2 regions of the Lysinibacillus sp. NPDC098008 genome follow, and region 2 is predicted to be linked to the other one. Evidence: a T-box and tRNA genes for the amino acid it is inferred to sense, from the RefSeq annotation. Region 2 holds a T-box; the other holds one or more tRNA genes.
The links. The T-box of region 2 lies ahead of ACIQVU_RS10205 (valine--tRNA ligase). A T-box ahead of a tRNA ligase gene usually reads a tRNA of that ligase, here a tRNA-Val.

Region 1: it has a tRNA-Val gene. The T-box ahead of ACIQVU_RS10205 (valine--tRNA ligase) is inferred to sense a tRNA for this amino acid. The anticodon was not compared.

Annotation. Positions count from the first base shown of each region.
Region 1 is NZ_JBIWBA010000041.1:3,925-13,057, reverse strand. Features, by position in the region: gene ACIQVU_RS19540 (DedA family protein) at 1-150, shown strand, start outside; gene ACIQVU_RS19535 (MGDG synthase family glycosyltransferase) at 172-1,302, shown strand; gene mbcS (acyl-CoA synthetase MbcS) at 1,382-2,962, opposite strand; tRNA gene ACIQVU_RS19525 (tRNA-Asn) at 3,235-3,311, shown strand; tRNA gene ACIQVU_RS19520 (tRNA-Glu) at 3,426-3,500, shown strand; tRNA gene ACIQVU_RS19515 (tRNA-Val) at 3,557-3,632, shown strand; tRNA gene ACIQVU_RS19510 (tRNA-Tyr) at 3,648-3,731, shown strand; tRNA gene ACIQVU_RS19505 (tRNA-Gln) at 3,748-3,822, shown strand; tRNA gene ACIQVU_RS19500 (tRNA-Lys) at 3,837-3,909, shown strand; gene rocF (arginase) at 4,094-4,999, shown strand; gene sigW (RNA polymerase sigma factor SigW) at 5,131-5,694, shown strand; gene ACIQVU_RS19485 (anti-sigma factor family protein) at 5,708-6,334, shown strand; gene cdaA (diadenylate cyclase CdaA) at 6,483-7,319, shown strand; gene ACIQVU_RS19475 (CdaR family protein) at 7,312-8,439, shown strand; gene glmM (phosphoglucosamine mutase) at 8,656-9,133, shown strand, end outside.
Region 2 is NZ_JBIWBA010000009.1:57,133-66,265, forward strand. Features, by position in the region: gene ACIQVU_RS10205 (valine--tRNA ligase) at 1-2,490, opposite strand, end outside; T-box leader at 2,571-2,813, opposite strand; gene ACIQVU_RS10210 (hypothetical protein) at 2,905-3,099, shown strand; gene ACIQVU_RS10215 (valyl-tRNA synthetase) at 3,076-3,726, opposite strand; gene ACIQVU_RS10220 (SRPBCC family protein) at 3,867-4,313, opposite strand; gene purB (adenylosuccinate lyase) at 4,710-6,077, shown strand; gene ACIQVU_RS10230 (GNAT family N-acetyltransferase) at 6,074-6,568, shown strand; gene ACIQVU_RS10235 (amino acid ABC transporter substrate-binding protein) at 6,572-7,384, shown strand; gene ACIQVU_RS10240 (amino acid ABC transporter permease) at 7,418-8,089, shown strand; gene ACIQVU_RS10245 (amino acid ABC transporter ATP-binding protein) at 8,102-8,854, shown strand; gene ACIQVU_RS10250 (amidohydrolase) at 8,854-9,133, shown strand, end outside.

The DNA of each region.
Region 1 (9,133 bases), on a different contig from region 2:
TGGGCTGTTCCCTTTTTATTAGCAGGACGCATTTTAGGCTCTGTGTTTCATATTGGACCTGAGATAGCGCCGTATATAGGAATAGGTATCGCTATTGTGTTTATTAGTTATTTTTTGTGGAAAAAAAGAAAAGGACTACGCTTTAAGTGAAAAGTGTGAGGAGGGGTTTACATGAGTAAGGCATTGTTTCTACCTTTTTTAACGATCCAAACAGGGCATCATCAAGTAGCAGATGCATTAATGGACTTTATTACACAGCATAATAAAGATATTGAAGTAAAAAAGGTAGATTTATTGCATTATACAAATCCTTTTGTAGAAAAGATAATATCACAAAGCTATTTATCATGGATTCAATATGCGCCTTTACTATATACGAAGTTTTATAAAAAAGTGTTTGATACACCAAAAGATATAGAGCAAAGCTTTAAATTATATGAACTATTATTGAAGCATTTAGCGCGTTTATTAGAACAAGAAAAGCCTGATATTATTTTTTGTACACAAAGTGCGCCATCCTATTTAATGAGTAAGCTTAAGCAAAGTGGTCGCTGCAGTATCCCGGTTGTCAATGTTTATACCGATTTTTTTATGAATCAGCTTTGGGGAATTACTGCGATTGACTATCATTTTGTGCCAATGAAAGAAATGAAGGAAGCTTTAATTAGACGAGGTGTAGATGAATCCGCCATATTTGTAACGGGTATTCCTGTTCATAAGGAAATGTTATGTACAACAAGGCTTCATAATTTTGCACGCAATATCTTAATTGCTGGTGGCAATTCTGGTTTATTGGATTGTACTAATTTATATGAACAACTTAAACAGAGTGAGCACTTTCATTACCATATTCTCTGCGGTAAAAATAATAAGCTGTATCAAAAAATTATTGCTTGGAAATTACCAAATATTACGCCATTACCTTATATTGAATCACGCACAGAAATGAATTGTTTGTATGATCAAATGGATGCTATTATAACAAAGCCAGGTGGTGTAACAATTAGCGAGGTGTTACATAAGAGGCTACCTATTTTTGTTCATTCGGTTTTACCAGGGCAAGAAGAGCATAATTTGCGATATTTAACAGAGAAGGGTTTAGCCTACACGCTTAATAAACATGAAAGCCTCCACCACCAACTTGAGCAGCTGTTGTTAAATGAAGAAGCGATGTCCCACTATAGACAACAAATAGCTAGCTATTTCAATAATTTACAGCTAAAAACGGCTGAGGAATGGGAAGCATTTATGCAATGGATGCTTAAAAAGCAACTTGTCACAGGTGCGATGTGTCCTGCTTAAGTAAAAAAGGACTGTGGAAAAGCCAGTTAATACCTGACTATTCCAGCAGCCCTCTTATTACAACCTTTGAAAAATCCTTTTAAACAGTTGCTGCTCGTAGCTCAACACGGCGGATTTTGCCAGACGTTGTTTTTGGTAATTCGTCAATAAAGACAATGCTACGAGGATATTTATATGGTGCTGTTAAAGCTTTTACATGCTCTTGAAGCTCTTTGATTAATGCTTCCTCATCACGCTCTTTAAAGCCATCTCGTAGGATAATAAAGGCTTTGACAATATGTCCTCTAATTTCATCTGGCGCAGCGACTACCGCACATTCTTGGACAGCCTCATGCTTATTTAATGCATCCTCTACCTCAAATGGTCCAATTGTATAACCAGATGAAATAATAATGTCATCTCCACGTCCTTCAAACCAGAAGTAACCATCCTCATCACGTTTTGCCTGATCTCCTGTAATATACCATTCACCACGGAAAGCAGCCTGTGTGCGCTCAGGTTCTCGATAATATTCTTTGAATAGGGCTGGTGAAGATTTGTGTATAGCAATATCACCAACTTCGCCAACAGGTGCTTCATTGCCCTCATGGTCGATAATACGTACAATATTACCCGGAGTTGGAACACCCATTGAGCCAGGGCGTAATTCAGTATTTTCGAGTGTGCCAATTAATAATGTATTTTCAGTTTGCCCATAGCCATCCCGTACTTTTAGAGCAAAATGCTTTAAAAATGTTTCAATAACTGGACGATTTAATGGTTCACCAGCAGAAACAGCGCTACGAAGAGAGGATAGATTATAATCTTGTAAATTATCAAGCTTTGCCATAATACGATATTCAGTCGGTGTACAGCATAGGACATTGATTTTTTCATCTTGAATAAGCTGAAGGTATGTTTTTGCATCGAAACCGCCATGATAGACGAATGCAGTAGCACCAAGCATTATCGTTGATAAAAACGGGCTCCAAATCCATTTTTGCCAGCCTGGAGCTGCTGTTGCCCATACTAAATCACCTTCCCGTACACAAAGCCATTGTGAGGCAGCCGTTCGAATATGTGCATAACCCCAGCCATGTGAATGAACAACACCTTTAGGCTTACCTGTCGTACCAGAAGTATAGGAAAGGAATGCCATATCATCACGCTTAGTTGTAACAGCTGTAAATGTAGTTGGTTGTGTATTCGCTAATTCATCTAAAGATACCCAATCGCCGACTGCTGTACCAATAACTAATTTATTTTTTAATGCTCCTACGGTAGAGGTAATTCGATCAACCTCGCCAGTAAAGGCTCCATAGGCAATAACTGCACTAGCAGATGAATGTTCCATACGATATTCTAAATCACTTGCACGTAGCATTTCTGAGCACGAAATAGGGACAATACCAGCCTTTAAGCAGCCAAGAAAAACAAAATATGCTTCTGGAAGGCGGGGGGTAATCACTAATACACGATCACCCTTTTGAAGCCCTTGTTTTGTAAAAGCATTCGCATACTGGTTCATTTTTTGAATAAGCTCTGCATAAGAAACTGTTCGTCTTTCCTGCTGTGCATTTATCCAACGAATGGCTTGGCGATCATTATCCTGAGAAAATTTTTCTAATTCCTCCGTGATATTATAAAATTCAGGTGCAATTAAATCGTTTGTAGTTACCATATAAACATTCCCCCTTAAAGAAATTTAATAGAAAATTCCTAAAACTATTTTTATTTTAACAATTACAATAATATACAGCAACAATATATGGTATGCAAAATAGAAATATTAGTTTTAATAGAGAACTATTATACATTTCGAGGTGAGAGGTAAAACATTCTAACTGTAAAACGTAAAAAAATCTGCAAAATGTCTTGCATTATTAATAATCGTTGCTATAATAATAAATGTACTTAAGAGCTTTACAATACTAAAGTGAATATCATTATTGTTCCGAAGTAGCTCAGTTGGTAGTAGCACCTGACTGTTAATCAGGTTGTCGCAGGTTCGAGTCCTGCCTTCGGAGCCATTTTTTTGCTCTTTTTTAAAATATATTTATACATAAAAAAATTATAAAAAAGTCTTGCGGTAATTAAAAAGTAATGTTATTATAGTTCTTGTCTTGTTTAAGACTTAATATTTTGGCCCCTTGGTCAAGTGGTTAAGACACCGCCCTTTCACGGCGGTAACACGGGTTCGAATCCCGTAGGGGTCACCATTTATAATGTACAGGCTTTAAAAGAAAATAAACTGTAATATAACACTTGTTTCTATGGAGGATTAGCTCAGCTGGGAGAGCACCTGCCTTACAAGCAGGGGGTCGGCGGTTCGAGCCCGTCATCCTCCACCATTATTGTGTTATTTCGGAGGGGTAGCGAAGTGGCTAAACGCGGCGGACTGTAAATCCGCTCCTTAGGGTTCGGCGGTTCGAATCCGTCCCCCTCCACCAGTTTTTTATAAATGATTGGGGTATAGCCAAGCGGTAAGGCAACGGATTTTGATTCCGTCATGCCTAGGTTCGAATCCTAGTACCCCAGCCATTTTTTTCTTTTATGAGCCATTAGCTCAGTTGGTAGAGCATCTGACTTTTAATCAGAGGGTCGAAGGTTCGAGTCCTTCATGGCTCACTTTTTTGAATAAACAATATTAAAAAGTGTTATATTAACTACAGATAACTAATCTCTTACTAATAACGGTAGGAGATTTTTTTATGCTATTTCAATTTGAATAAATATGCATATTTATGTTAAGTTGAGCCAAGTGATGTCTAGGGTTTACAATGATCTTATAACTTTTAGGGGGTATAAAAACATGAATAAACTAAATATTTCTATTATCGGTGTACCATCAGATTATGGCCAAACGCGACGAGGTGTGGATATGGGGCCAAGCGCTATTCGCTATGCAGGTATTGTAGATCGTTTAAAGGCTATTGGACATGAGGTGCATGACCAAGGGGATATTCGTGTAAGTCACAAACATGCAGATGCTGTTGTTGATGAAAAATTATTGAACTTAGAGGAAGTAGTAGAAGTAAGTACTGCTTTAGCTAATAGCGTACATGAAGTAATAGAGGAGAAAAAATTCCCACTTGTTTTTGGCGGGGATCATAGCATTGCAATTGGCACACTAGCGGGACTAGGTGAACATTATAATAATCTAGGTGTTATTTGGTTTGATGCACATGCAGACTTAAACACACCTGAAACAACGCCTTCTGGTAATATTCATGGTATGCCATTAGCGGTAAGCATTGGATTAGGACATGAACGTTTAGTACAAATTCGTAACCATGCACCAAAAATTAAGCCAGAGAATGTTATTATCATTGGAGCACGCTCAGTAGACCCTGGTGAGCGAGAATTGATTCGTCAGCAAGGCATTAAAGTGTATACAATGCATGAGATTGATCGACTTGGTATGACGCGTGTTATGGAAGATGCGCTTGCTTATTTAAAAGAGCGCAATGTAGATGGCTTACACTTATCACTTGATTTAGATGGTTTAGACCCACTTTATACACCAGGAGTTGGTACACCTGTTCCTGGAGGAATTACGTACCGTGAAAGTCATTTAGCAATGGAAATGCTACAGGAATCAGGCATGTTAACGTCAGCTGAGTTTGTAGAAGTGAATCCAATTTTAGATGAAAAGAATACAACTGCAAATGTTGCTGTTGCATTAATGGGTTCTTTATTTGGAGAAACACTGGTTTAAATAATATTTGACAAAAAATTGCCTATTGCCACATTGCATAAAAATCTTTTGCTATAATAAAAAAAACGAAACTTTTCTTATTGATGGTTCGTATAGTATAAGACAGTTGTAAAGGTGGAGAAGTCAACACAATGGATGCGTTAGTAAATAAGAGAATAAAACAAGTGCTTAAAGGCGATCAAAACGCATTTGCCGATATTGTGAGTCTCTATCAGCACAAACTGTACCAAGTATGCTATCGAATGTTAGGCAACAAGCAGGAATCTGAGGATATTGCTCAAGAAGCCTTTGTTCGTGCTTATATGAACCTGCATACTTTTGATCAGAAAAGAAAATTTTCTACGTGGCTTTATCGCATAGCGACAAACCTTTGTATAGACCGTATTCGTAAAAAGAAGCCAGATTATTATTTAGATGCGGAAGTAGCTGGTACAGAAGGGCTTGATATGTATTCACAAATTGCAGCAGACGACCAGCTACCAGAGGAACAGTTAGAGCAGATGGAGCTACAAGATCGCATTCAATATGAGATTGGACGTTTGCCGGATAAATATCGTTCAGTTATCGTATTGAAATATATAGAAGAGTTATCGTTACAAGAAATTAGCGAGATTTTGGATATGCCGCTTGGCACGGTGAAAACAAGAATTCATCGCGGACGTGAGGCATTACGTAAACAATTAAACAATCTGTAGGAGGGGGAGCGTCATGAATACTTGTCCAGAGCATATTATAGAATATATGCATGATTATTTAGACGGTGACATTAGTCGTGAGCATGAGCAAGAGCTGAAGGAGCACTTGCATACATGTAATGATTGTAAACAAATGATGCAAGAATTAAGTGAAACAATCGCCTTTGTGAAAAGTGCTTCCCACATTACAGCGCCTCCCGGTTTTGAAACAGCAGTGATGGCTCGCTTACCAAAACCAAAAAGTCGAGTAGGTATACAAAAATGGATACGCCGGCATCCATTCTTTGTGGCAGCAGCAGTATTTTGCTTATTCATGAGCGCTACATTGCTTGGTAGCTTTATGGATGATCAAAACTTCTCTGTGACCAAGCAACCAAATTTAGTAGTGGATGGTCAAACGGTAATTGTGCCTGAAGGAGAAGTGGTGAAGGGCGATATTGTTGTGAAAAATGGCGATTTGATTATTGAAGGTGAAGTTGATGGTGACGTCACAGTAATTAACGGGCAATATATGGCATCTTCAGCAGTCGTTTCAGGTAAAATTGAAGAAATTGATGAAGTGTTTGAATGGTTATGGTATAAGATTAAAAACTCTGTAAAATCAGCCATGACATTTGATGACAAAGACGAAACTAAATAACACTCTATACGTCCTAAACAATAGTGCACGTGAGAGGCTGAAAAGTCTACTCTTTTGAGTAGACTTTTTATTTGAAAAAAGTTACATTGTTAAGAATGTGATATACTTAAATGTGTATGGATTCGTAATGAAAAGTGGGGGATGCCACATGCAAATTATCGAATATTTCACAGATTTAACGCCTGTGAATATTGCTATTAACTTCATTGATGTACTGCTTGTTTGGTACGTTGTCTATAAAGTCTTAACCCTCATTAAAGGTACGAAGGCTGTTCAATTACTAAAAGGGATTTTCGTCATTATTATTGCGCGCATCGCAACAGACCTTTTAGGGTTACAAACGCTTGGTTGGATGCTACAACAAGTAATTGAGTATGGTTTCCTAGCGATTATTATTATATTCCAACCTGAAATTAGGCGTGGGCTTGAGCAGATTGGTCGAGGGAAGCTATTCCAGCGCTCTTCTAGTCAAGTAGAGGAGGAACAGACAAGGCTTATTGAGGCTATGAAAAAATCTGTTAGCTATATGGCCAAACGTCGAATAGGTGCGTTAATTTCTATTGAAAAGGAAACGGGCCTAAATGAATATATTGAAACAGGTATAGGACTAAATGCTGAAATTTCATCAGAGTTGCTTATCAATATCTTTATACCAAATACACCGCTACATGATGGAGCAGTGGTTATGCAAAGAGATAAAATTACAGCAGCAGCCTGTTATTTACCGCTTTCTGAAAGTCCGTTTATTTCAAAAGAGCTAGGAACACGCCACCGTGCTGCCCTTGGCTTAAGTGAAGTGACAGATGCGATTACAATTGTTGTATCAGAGGAAACAGGTGCAATCAGTATTACGTTAAATGGTAATCTCCACCGCAATCTTTCTCTAGAGGAATTCGAAACATTGCTACGCAAAATGTGGTTCGGATCAGCACAGGAATCAAATGCAGCCTCTAAGTTGACTTGGAGGGGGAAAAAGAATGGATAAAATGATGGATAGCCCTTGGGTATTAAGAATTATCGCGCTATTTTTGGCATTTTTGCTTTTTTTCTCAGTTCGTACTGAGCTATCTCCAATAAATAAAACAACATCGAATGAACAGAAAGATGTCATTCATGATGTGCCAGTAGATGTTTATTATGATAATGAAAACTTTATTATCACAGGCTTGCCTGAAACGGTAGATGTTACGATAGAAGGTCCAATGGCATTGGTGCTTAAAACAAAGGCATCAAAGGATTTTTCGGTGTTTGTTGATTTAAGTAACTTATTAATGGGAGAACATGATGTAAATCTACAGTATGAAAATATTTCAGAAAAGCTAGATGTCACATTAGACCCTGAAACAGTACGTGTCAATATTGAGGAAAAAGTAACACAGGAGTTCCGTGTAGACCCTGAAATGAATAGTCGTTTAATTGAAGAGGGCTATATATTGAAGGATATGGTAGCCGATCCACCGACTGTTTATATAACAGGTGCGAAAAGCGCTATTGAAAGCATCAGTTATGTAAAAGCAACTGTTACAGGTGAGCAAGGCTTAAAGCAATCCTTCTCACAGGAAGCGGCAGTAAAAGTATTAGACCGAGATTTGAATAAACTGGATGTTATCATCGAACCTGAAACAGTGAAGGTGCAAATAGACATAGGGGAGTACAGTAGAGAGCTGCCAGTAGTCATAAGAGAAACTGGCAAGGCAGCAAATAATATTACAATCAACTCTTTAACATTGACACCTAAAACAATGAAGGTATATGGTAAAAAGTCGATTATTGATGCTTTAGCAGATATTCCAGTAACGGTTGATTTATCAACAATTACAGAGTCAAAAACTTATGAAATTGATGTAAAGTTACCAGATGGTGTGACAAAAGTGTCTGACAAAAAAGTAAAGGTAGAGGCAGATATTACAAGGACAGAGCAACTAGAACCGCAAGAACAGCAAGAGCAGCAGGGGCAACAACAGGAACAGCAGACGACGCCGACAGTTACAGAGGAAACACCACAATCACCACCTCCAGCTGAGGAAAATGATGTGACTGATGACAATACAACAACTGATGATAAAAATACATCAACAGAAGAAACAGAGAATGTTGATTCTTAGACAATATCTGGCTATAATTTTATGTTGATTCTAAATCAAAACCCAATTAACGTTTGTTTGGCTAAGTAACGGTCTTCGCCAAATAAACGAGCTGTAGGGTTATGAATAGCTACCAATAAATGAACAAAACAGACTTTTTCCAAAAGTAAGCGGACAAGTGTCTTGAAAGTAAAACTTAGTAGGCATGGTCATGCATTGAAGGAGAGAATAAGTAGAATGGGTAAATATTTTGGAACAGATGGCGTCCGTGGCGTCGCGAATAGTGAATTAACACCAGAATTTGCATTTAAGCTTGGTCGTGTAGGCGGCTATGTGCTAACAAAGGATGCGACTGAACGTCCAAAGGTTTTAATAGGTCGTGACACACGTATTTCAGGCGAAATGCTTGAAGGTGCACTCGTTGCTGGTCTTTTATCAATTGGCGTAGAAGTAATGCGTCTTGGAATTATTTCAACACCAGGAGTTGCCTACCTTACTCGAATTATGAGTGCAGATGCAGGCGTCATGATTTCAGCTTCACATAACCCTGTTGCTGACAATGGTATTAAATTTTTTGGCCCTGATGGCTTTAAGCTAACGGATGCCCAAGAAGCCGAAATCGAAGCATTACTAGATGCGCAGGAGGATACATTACCACGTCCAATTGGAGCTGATTTAGGGTCTGTAAGCGATTATTTTGAAGGTGGACAAAAAT
Region 2 (9,133 bases):
TGCCCATTTCTCTAGCTCTTTTTCAAGACGAGCAATTTCTTCCTCTAGGTTAATAAGCCCAACAAGCGGTAAGAAAACTTGTGCGCCTGTAACAACTGCTGTCATTGATTGACCTGGAGCCTCTAAGTTCTCACCAATTGTTAATGTTTCAGGGTTACAGAATTTTTCTAAATAGGCTTTATTTGTTTCAAGCACTGCCACTGTTGTAGCATCTTTTGCTGAAATAAACAATGGTACTTTTTTGCTCATTGGTGTATTCACTTCCGCACGAATATTACGTACCGAACGTATAATATCCATTAGAAGCTTCATATTATCTGCTTCTTCAGCAAAATGAAGGTCTGTGCGTACTGTTGGCCATGCAGCTACTGTAATTGATTCACCATCGTGTGGTAAGTGCTGCCAGATTTCTTCTGTAATGAAAGGCATAAATGGATGTAATAGACGCATTGTTTGATCAAGTACGTAAGCTAAAATAGAACGCGTTGTCTTTTTCGCTGCTTCATCCTCACCATATAGCGGTAATTTTGCCATTTCAATATACCAAGAACAGAAATCATCCCAAATGAAATTGTAAAGCTCACGGCCTACTTCACCAAATTCATAACGCTCTGCAAGTGATGTTACGCGTTCAATTGTTTCGTTTAAACGTGTTAAAATCCATTTGTCAGCGACTGATTTTTCACCTGTTAGGTCAATGTCATCATATGTCATACCGTCCATATTCATTAGCGCAAAACGTGATGCATTCCAAATCTTATTGGCAAAATTCCATATGGACTCTACCTTTTCTGTTGTATAACGTAAATCTTGACCTGGAGAAGAGCCTGTTGCTAGGAAATAACGCAATGAGTCTGCACCATATTGTTCAATAACATCCATTGGATCGACACCATTGCCAAGTGATTTACTCATTTTACGTCCTTCACCATCACGTACTAAACCGTGAATTAACACATCTTTAAATGGTCGTTGTCCTGTAAATTCAATGCCTTGGAAAATCATACGCGATACCCAGAAGAAAATAATATCATAGCCAGTTACGAGCGTATTTGTCGGGTAGTAGCGTTTGTATTCTGCATTTGCTTCATCTGGCCAGCCCATTGTAGAAAATGGCCATAGCGCAGAAGAGAACCATGTATCCAGTACATCTTCATCTTGTGTCCAATTTTCGCTGTCTGCTGGTGCTTCTTTGCCAACGTAAATTTCACCTGTTTCATTATGATACCAAGCTGGAATTTGATGGCCCCACCATAATTGGCGAGAGATACACCAGTCGCGAATATTTTCCATCCAGCGAGAATATGTGTTTTCAAAACGAGCTGGTACAAAGTTTACTTTCCCTGCTTCATTCTTTTGTAATTCTAGTGAAGCATCTGCAAGTGGCTGCATTTTTACAAACCATTGTGCTGATAAATATGGCTCTACAACAGCACCTGAACGCTCTGAATGACCAACAGAGTGCATATGCTCTTCAATTTTAAATAACACGCCAGCCTCTTGTAAATCAGCTACGATTTGCTTACGACATTCAAAACGATCCATACCTTGATATTTACCAGCTAGCTCATTCATTGTGCCATCTTCATTCATCACAAGAATGCGCTCTAAATTATGACGATTCCCTACTTCAAAGTCGTTTGGATCATGCGCTGGTGTCATTTTTACAACACCTGTACCAAAATCTTTATCTACGTAGTCATCGGCTACAATTGGAATTTCACGTCCTACAATTGGTAAAATAACAGTTTTGCCAATTAAATGTTGGTAGCGCTCATCATCTGGGTGCACAGCTACGCCTGAGTCACCAAGCATTGTTTCTGGACGTGTTGTCGCAACTTCCACATGACCTGAACCATCAGCTAGTGGATATTTCATATGATAAAATGCACCTTGCACATCCTGATAAATTACTTCAATATCAGATAATGCTGTTTTCGCCGCAGGATCCCAGTTAATAATACGTTCACCACGATAAATTAAGCCTTTTTCATATAATTGTACAAAAACAGTTTTAACAGCATCTGATAGCCCTTTATCAAGGGTAAAGCGTTCACGTGTATAATCTAAGCCAAGACCAAGCTTTGCCCATTGATCACGAATATGTCCAGCATATTCTTCTTTCCATTCCCATGTTTTTTCGAGGAATTTTTCACGTCCTAAATCATAACGTGTAATATTATCCTCACGTAGCTTTGCTTCTACTTTTGCTTGTGTTGCTATACCTGCATGGTCCATCCCTGGTAACCATAGTGCATCGTATCCTTGCATACGCTTCATGCGGATAATGATATCTTGTAAGGTTGTATCCCAAGCATGACCAAGATGTAGTTTACCTGTTACATTTGGTGGTGGAATAACGATGGAATAAGGCTTTTTGCCACTTTCAGGCTGTGCCTCAAAAAATTTACCTTGTAGCCACCATTCATAGCGTCCAGCCTCAATGGACTGTGGGTCATACTTCGTTGGCATTGAAATGTTTTCTGTCATCTTGACTCCTCCTATTGTTTGAAAACTATTGGTAAAGAAATGCTGTTCATTTTTTACCCAATAAAAAAACTCCTGTCGTCTAAAAGGACGAAGGAGTTTTAGTTCGCGGTACCACCTTTAATTCCAGCAGTGGTTAAGAATTTTTCTTAGCCTACCCTACTGGCTCTTAATTCGGTAACGGTGTTTAACCGGCTTTAACTACTATTAGTTCACTAAAGCTGCTCAAGGGCTACCTTCAATTTCGTACAAATGGAAATTTCCCAGCTACCATTTCCTCTCTTAAAATGTACAACAAATTTACTCTTCCCTATCATTGCATCCATATTGAATTTTCCTTATTGTACCGCAAAATCGTGTTGTCTTTCAAGTGATTTCATTGTTTTTAGGAACTGTGAAAAGGAAGTGAATCATTAAATGCGTCGACGTAAATATAACCCTTGGCTTTTACCACCATGGCTACGACAAATTCGTTTCTATTGTCGAACGATTATCGTACCGCTTTGTGCTTTTCAATTTATCCGTGTTATTATTGTGCCAACATCTGGCGATCTTATTTTTTTACTAGTTTTGCTGCTGCTTTGCTACTTACTTTTGAAAGATATCATTTGAAACACGGACTTTTAGCGGTGTATATTCCTCCGTTAAATCCCAAATCATTGAAGGTACTTCATGCCAAGAGCTCGACTCACGTACAACAATATGGCTTGAGGATTCTCTCAGCGTCACTTTTTGATCTGTTGTTGTCGTTATCTCTTGGTGTGAAGCTGCTACAGCAGTATGCTGCTTTACTGGCACACTTTCTGCTACAATGGCAACTGACTGTTCTTCCTCCGCAACGCTTACAGGCACTTTTTCTACAATAGGTTCTAGTTCATTAAAGACACTTGTTACTGTCCACTCCAGTTGACACATTTGGTTTGTTAAACTAGGGCGAATATCTTTAATCATTAAATCTTTTACATCTGATTCTTTTGGCAAATCGATATGCAAAGGTACGGCATATTCAAAATAGCCCGTATCCCCTTGAATATCAAGCGCATCAATAGCGATAATATCCTCTTGCTCCATATAAGCCTGCATATCCTGAAAATCAAAGCGTACATGTGCAGTAATATGGTAAATACCCATCAGTCGAAGCGAGTCCTCTAATTGCATTGTCTGCCACTGTGGTTTAATTTGCACAGCTGCTATTTCTGTTGGGCAACCATAGCCAGGAAAACAAAATGTTTCACACATCTTCCAAGTTTTGTGTTCGATAATAATCCCTCCCCTTGCATCATATGACTATGCAAAGGATAGTATGCGAGAAGGCTCACAAAGAAATGGCATACTAGAATTGCTCTCTAGCATGCCATTTTTACTGTTACGTATGTTGATTAAACATTCACTAATTTAATTTTATTTGCTACACGATCTGTTAGCATTTGTGTAGCTTTTGGTACGATAGGTTTGAAAATTGGGTTTAAAACAGGACCCGCTAATCCGCCTGCTGTTACTTCTAAAAAGCCTGTCATTTTTGTGTTTTCAGCATCTAAGCTTTCTGCAAGGAAATAACCATTTCCTGAAAAGTTATCAGAAATACCTTTCAATTCAAAAGTTACTTTTGTTGGCGCTACCCATTCTAAAATCGTAATCTCTACCTCTACTGTTTTTTTCAAAACACCAACATTACCTTTAAAAGTCCATGTAGAGTGCTTATCATCAATCATTTTATGTGCGTTATAGCCTGGGACAAGCTTTGCCCATTTTTCCATATCGCTAACGAAATCCCATACATGTTCAATTCCTACAGGTACTTCGACCGTATGTGTGCCTGTTGCCATATCATTTCACTACTTTCTATTATGAATAGCTTTATTATAAACGATTTTGCCCGTAATTTGACTATGCTGAAAGATATAATTTTGACAAAAAACAGTCCTTTTTCCAATCCGCAGAAGCTCCCCTTTAGAAAAGAGTCTGCACAATTTTTGTTACCCTCCTCTTTATGGAAGTCCTTTTGTCATTATCTCCTACGAATAAACCATCATTAATTAAGAATTAACGTTATTAAATTTGCACTAAATAACTATACTTTCTTCCTATTTAAAATGCTTAATCAAATTAAGAGAAAAATTCGAAAATTTTAAAATTATTCTTGATAAAAACAGAGTAAACCAGTATACTTTGTTTCATAATAAACTTTAGTGAAATAGTTGGTTTTAAAAGGAGATAATAAAATGCCCTCACATGTAATTGATATGATAATGTTGAAAAACAACTTCGGTACAGAGGAAATGCGCAATGTTTGGTCTGATGAAAATAGATTACAAAAGCATCTAGCTGTAGAAATTGCTTTAGCACAGGCAGAAGGTGAGCTTGGTGTTATTCCCCAAGAAGCAGCTGAGGAAATTGTCAAACAAGCAAGTCAAGCACATTTCGATCTCGAACAGCTTGCTGCAAATATGGCGAAGCTCAAACACTCACTAATGCCAACCATTAAGGCTATTCAAGAAATTAGTGGCGAGCATGGCGAATTTGTTCATTATGGTGCTACAACACAAGATATTGTGGATACAGGCACTATCCTACAACTTAAAGAAGCACATCAAATTATTCGACGTGATGTATTGAAGGTAGCAGATGCCCTAGCCGTACTTGCTAAAGAACATAAGCTTACATTAATCGCAGGTCGTTCACATGGCATGCAAGGCTTGCCAACAACATTCGGCTTTAAAATGGCTGTCGTATTAAGCGAAATATTACGTCATATTGAGCGTCTACAACAAATCGAGGAGCGCGCTTTTGCTGGTAATATTAGCGGTGGTGTTGGTACATATGCATCATTTGGAGAGCAGGGCATTGCTATTGAGCAGCGTGCTATGGAAATTTTAGCACTTCAAGCACCTGAAATTTGCTGGCACTCCTCACGTGATCGCTTAGCAGAATACGCAAGTGTACTTGGCTTTATTAGTGGGACGCTTGGCAAATTAGCCAATGAATTTTATAACTTAATGCGCACAGAGATTGATGAGGTGGAGGAACCTTTCTCCAAAGGAAATGTCGGCTCATCCACAATGCCACATAAACGTAATCCAGCGATGTTTGAGGGCATTGCAAGCTTAACTCGCCCTATTTTACAAAATGTATCGCTGATGCAGCATTCCTTAATTGTTGAACATGAGCGTGATGCCATGTCATGGCGTGCAGAATGGATTGCTTTACCTGAAATCACGATTTACTTATCATCTCAGCTAGCTACTACCATTGCCGCATTACAAGGCTTAGTCGTGAAGCCACAAAATATGTTGAAAAACTTAGACAAATTAGGTGGTTTACTATTATCTGAAAAGATAATGTTTGAGCTTTCTAGCCAATTTGGGAAGCAAACTGCCCACCATATTCTCTATGAAATTTCAATGACAGCACTTGAAAACAATGTGCCATTTAAAGAGCTTTTAGCACAAGATGAACGCATTACAGCTAGTTTCACAGAAGAACAATTAACAAATATTTTCGACTATGCCTCTTATGTTGGGCTTGCACCAGCAAAAGTAGAGGAAGTTTTAGCGCATTACAAACAGGTGAAAGAGGAGGCTTGCTTATGACCTATACATATCGTGCAGCAACACTCGATGATGCAGAAATATTGCGCAATTTACTGCATGCTTCCTATGCAGAAAATTTACAATACGGCGTACATTTTGATGCAACAACCGTTACATTACAGCAGGTACAAGCGCATTTAATCTATAATCTTTGCTATTTTTTAGAGGATGATGGTGTTGTGCTATCCACTGTATCGCTCCGTATGCCATGGGGACCAAATCCCGGTCCCTGCCCTGTTCCACATATTGGCTGGTTTGCTAGCCTCCCCAATAGCGGAAAAAAAGGCATTGGCTCTGCTCTGTTGGAATGGCTAGAAACAACCATATTGAAAGAGCAGTTGAAAGTACCCTATGTAACACTAGGTACAGCAGACTCTCATCCATGGCTTGGCACAATGTATGAGAAAAAGGGCTATGTAAAATTTGGGCAAAAAGATTTAGGTAAGGGTCATCTGACAAACTATTATAAAAAGAACATTTTGGAGGCTTAATAGATGAAAAAGAAAATTTTACTGACAGCATTTATCGCTGTATTCGCACTTGTATTAGCAGCATGTGGTGGTAGCACAAACGAACAAGGATCGGATAAAGATTCTGCTGATGACAACAAAGTATTACGTGTTGGCTCAACAGGGCAATCTTATCCAAATGGCTATAAAGATGGTGATAAATTAGTGGGCTTTGATGTAGAAGTAATTGAAGCGATTGCTGCAAATCTAGGCTACTCTGTAGAATGGGTAAACTCGGATTTTAGTGGCTTAATGGGGCAACTAGAAGCTGATAAAATTGATACAATTGCTAATGCCGTTGCTGTAACGGATGAGCGTAAAGAAAAATATGCTTTCTCTGATGCATACTCTTATGCAGGGGTGACAATTGTTACACATAAGGACAATGCAGATATTAATACATTAGATGATTTAAAAGGAAAAACAGTATCAGGTGTACTTGGCTCAAACAACGTGAAAAACTTAGAAAGCTTTGATAAAAACGGCGATATCACGATTCGTACATATGAAAACCGTGATGGCGCACAATTAGAAGCGATTAACAAGCGTGTAGATGGCTATGTCAATGCCAAGTCTTCTTTATTAGCAGAAATTCAAAAAAGTGATTTACCATTAAAATTTGTTGGCGAACCATTTATCTATGAGGATGTTGCCTTCCCATTCCGTAAAACAGCTGAAAATGAGGAATTAATTAAAGCGATCAATACAGAAATTCAAAAATTACGTGAAGACGGTACATTAACAAAAATATCTGAAAAATATTACGGTGGTGAAGATATCACTGTGAAAGTAGAATAATCACTATTTTGTACAGAAAGGCGTCAGATGGATATGAACTTAGATTTTTCTTATATGATTGAAGTTCTCCCTGCCATTTTAAAGTACATTCCAATCACATTACTTATGGCAATAATCGCAATGATTATTGCCGTAGCTATTGGTTTAGCTTTAGCACTGGTATATAAAACAAACTTCAAAATTTTAATTTACGCAGCCAATGTCTATATTTCCTTCTTCCGAGCAATTCCAATGCTTGTACAGCTATTTTTAATTTACTACGGTTTACCGCAACTGTTCCCTGTTTTTACAAAGCTAGATGCTGTCACTGCCGCTATTATCGGTTTAGGTTTTAAGCAAGCTGCCTTTTTAGCTGAAATTTTCCGTGCAGCCTTCGCTTCTGTTGAAAAAGGACAGCTAGAAGCATGTCTTGCAGGAGGTATGTCAAAGTTCCAAGCATATCGCCGTATTATTTTGCCACAAGCTTTACGCAATGCTCTGCCAGGTACAGGTAATACATTTATTAGCTTAATTAAAGAAACATCCCTTGCTTTTACACTTGGTGTAGTCGAAATTTTTGCAGAGGCAAAAATGCAAGCCTCTAACTCCTTCCGCTACTTTGAAGCCTATTTAACTGTAGCATTAGTATATTGGGCAATTATTGTTGTCTATACGTATGTGCAAAAGCTGATCGAGAAATATTTGGATCGCCCATATAAAACATAGAGGTGACGATTGATGTTAAAAGTAACAAATTTAGTCAAAAGTTTTGGTGCATTAGATGTCTTAAAAGGTATTAGCTTTGAAATTAAGCAAGGTGAAGTGTTGGCAATTATCGGTCCTTCTGGCTCTGGGAAATCGACACTGATCCGCTGCTTAAATTATTTAGAGCAGCCGCAACAAGGCATCATCGAAATTGATGATGCACGTTTAGATGCCGCAAAGCCAACAAAAAAGGATATTCAAAGCCTACGCTCTAAAACAGCAATGGTGTTCCAAAACTATAATTTATATAAAAATAAAACAGCATTAGAAAATGTTACAGAATCATTAATTGTTGTGAAAAAGACACCAAAAGCGGAAGCCGATAAAATTGGTATGCAGCTTTTAAGCGAAGTTGGCTTAGAAACGAAGCGTGATAATTACCCTGTCACGATGTCTGGTGGACAACAGCAGCGTGTGAGTATTGCCCGTGCACTCGCACAAAAGCCGCATGTGATTTTATTTGATGAGCCCACTTCTTCCCTTGACCCAGAGCTTGTGCAAGAAGTATTGTATGTTATTAAAAAATTAGCTGAACAAAAAATAACAATGATTATTGTGACACATGAGATGGATTTTGCACGAGAAGTTGCTGACCATATTATTTTTATGGCGGATGGCCATATTGTGGAACAAGGACCTGCCAAGGAATTTTTTGCAAATGCACAGCAGGAGCGCACGAAAAAGTTTATTCGACAAATTACTTCAGAAAGTGAAGGTGCCATTTGATGACCTCTATTTCTATAACAGACGACTTACAACAACAATTAATTGCTTATCGACGCGAATTGCATGAGTACCCTGAATTATCCATGCAAGAATTTGAAACAACAAAACGTATTACGAACTGGCTGCAGCAACATGGTATCACGATTTTAACGTATCCATTGAGCGTTGGTGTTATTGCAGAGGTCCGTGGCGAGCAGCAAGGGCCAACCATTGCGATTCGTGCTGATATTGATGCACTGCCAATCGAAGAACAAACAGATGTACCATTCCGCTCTAAAA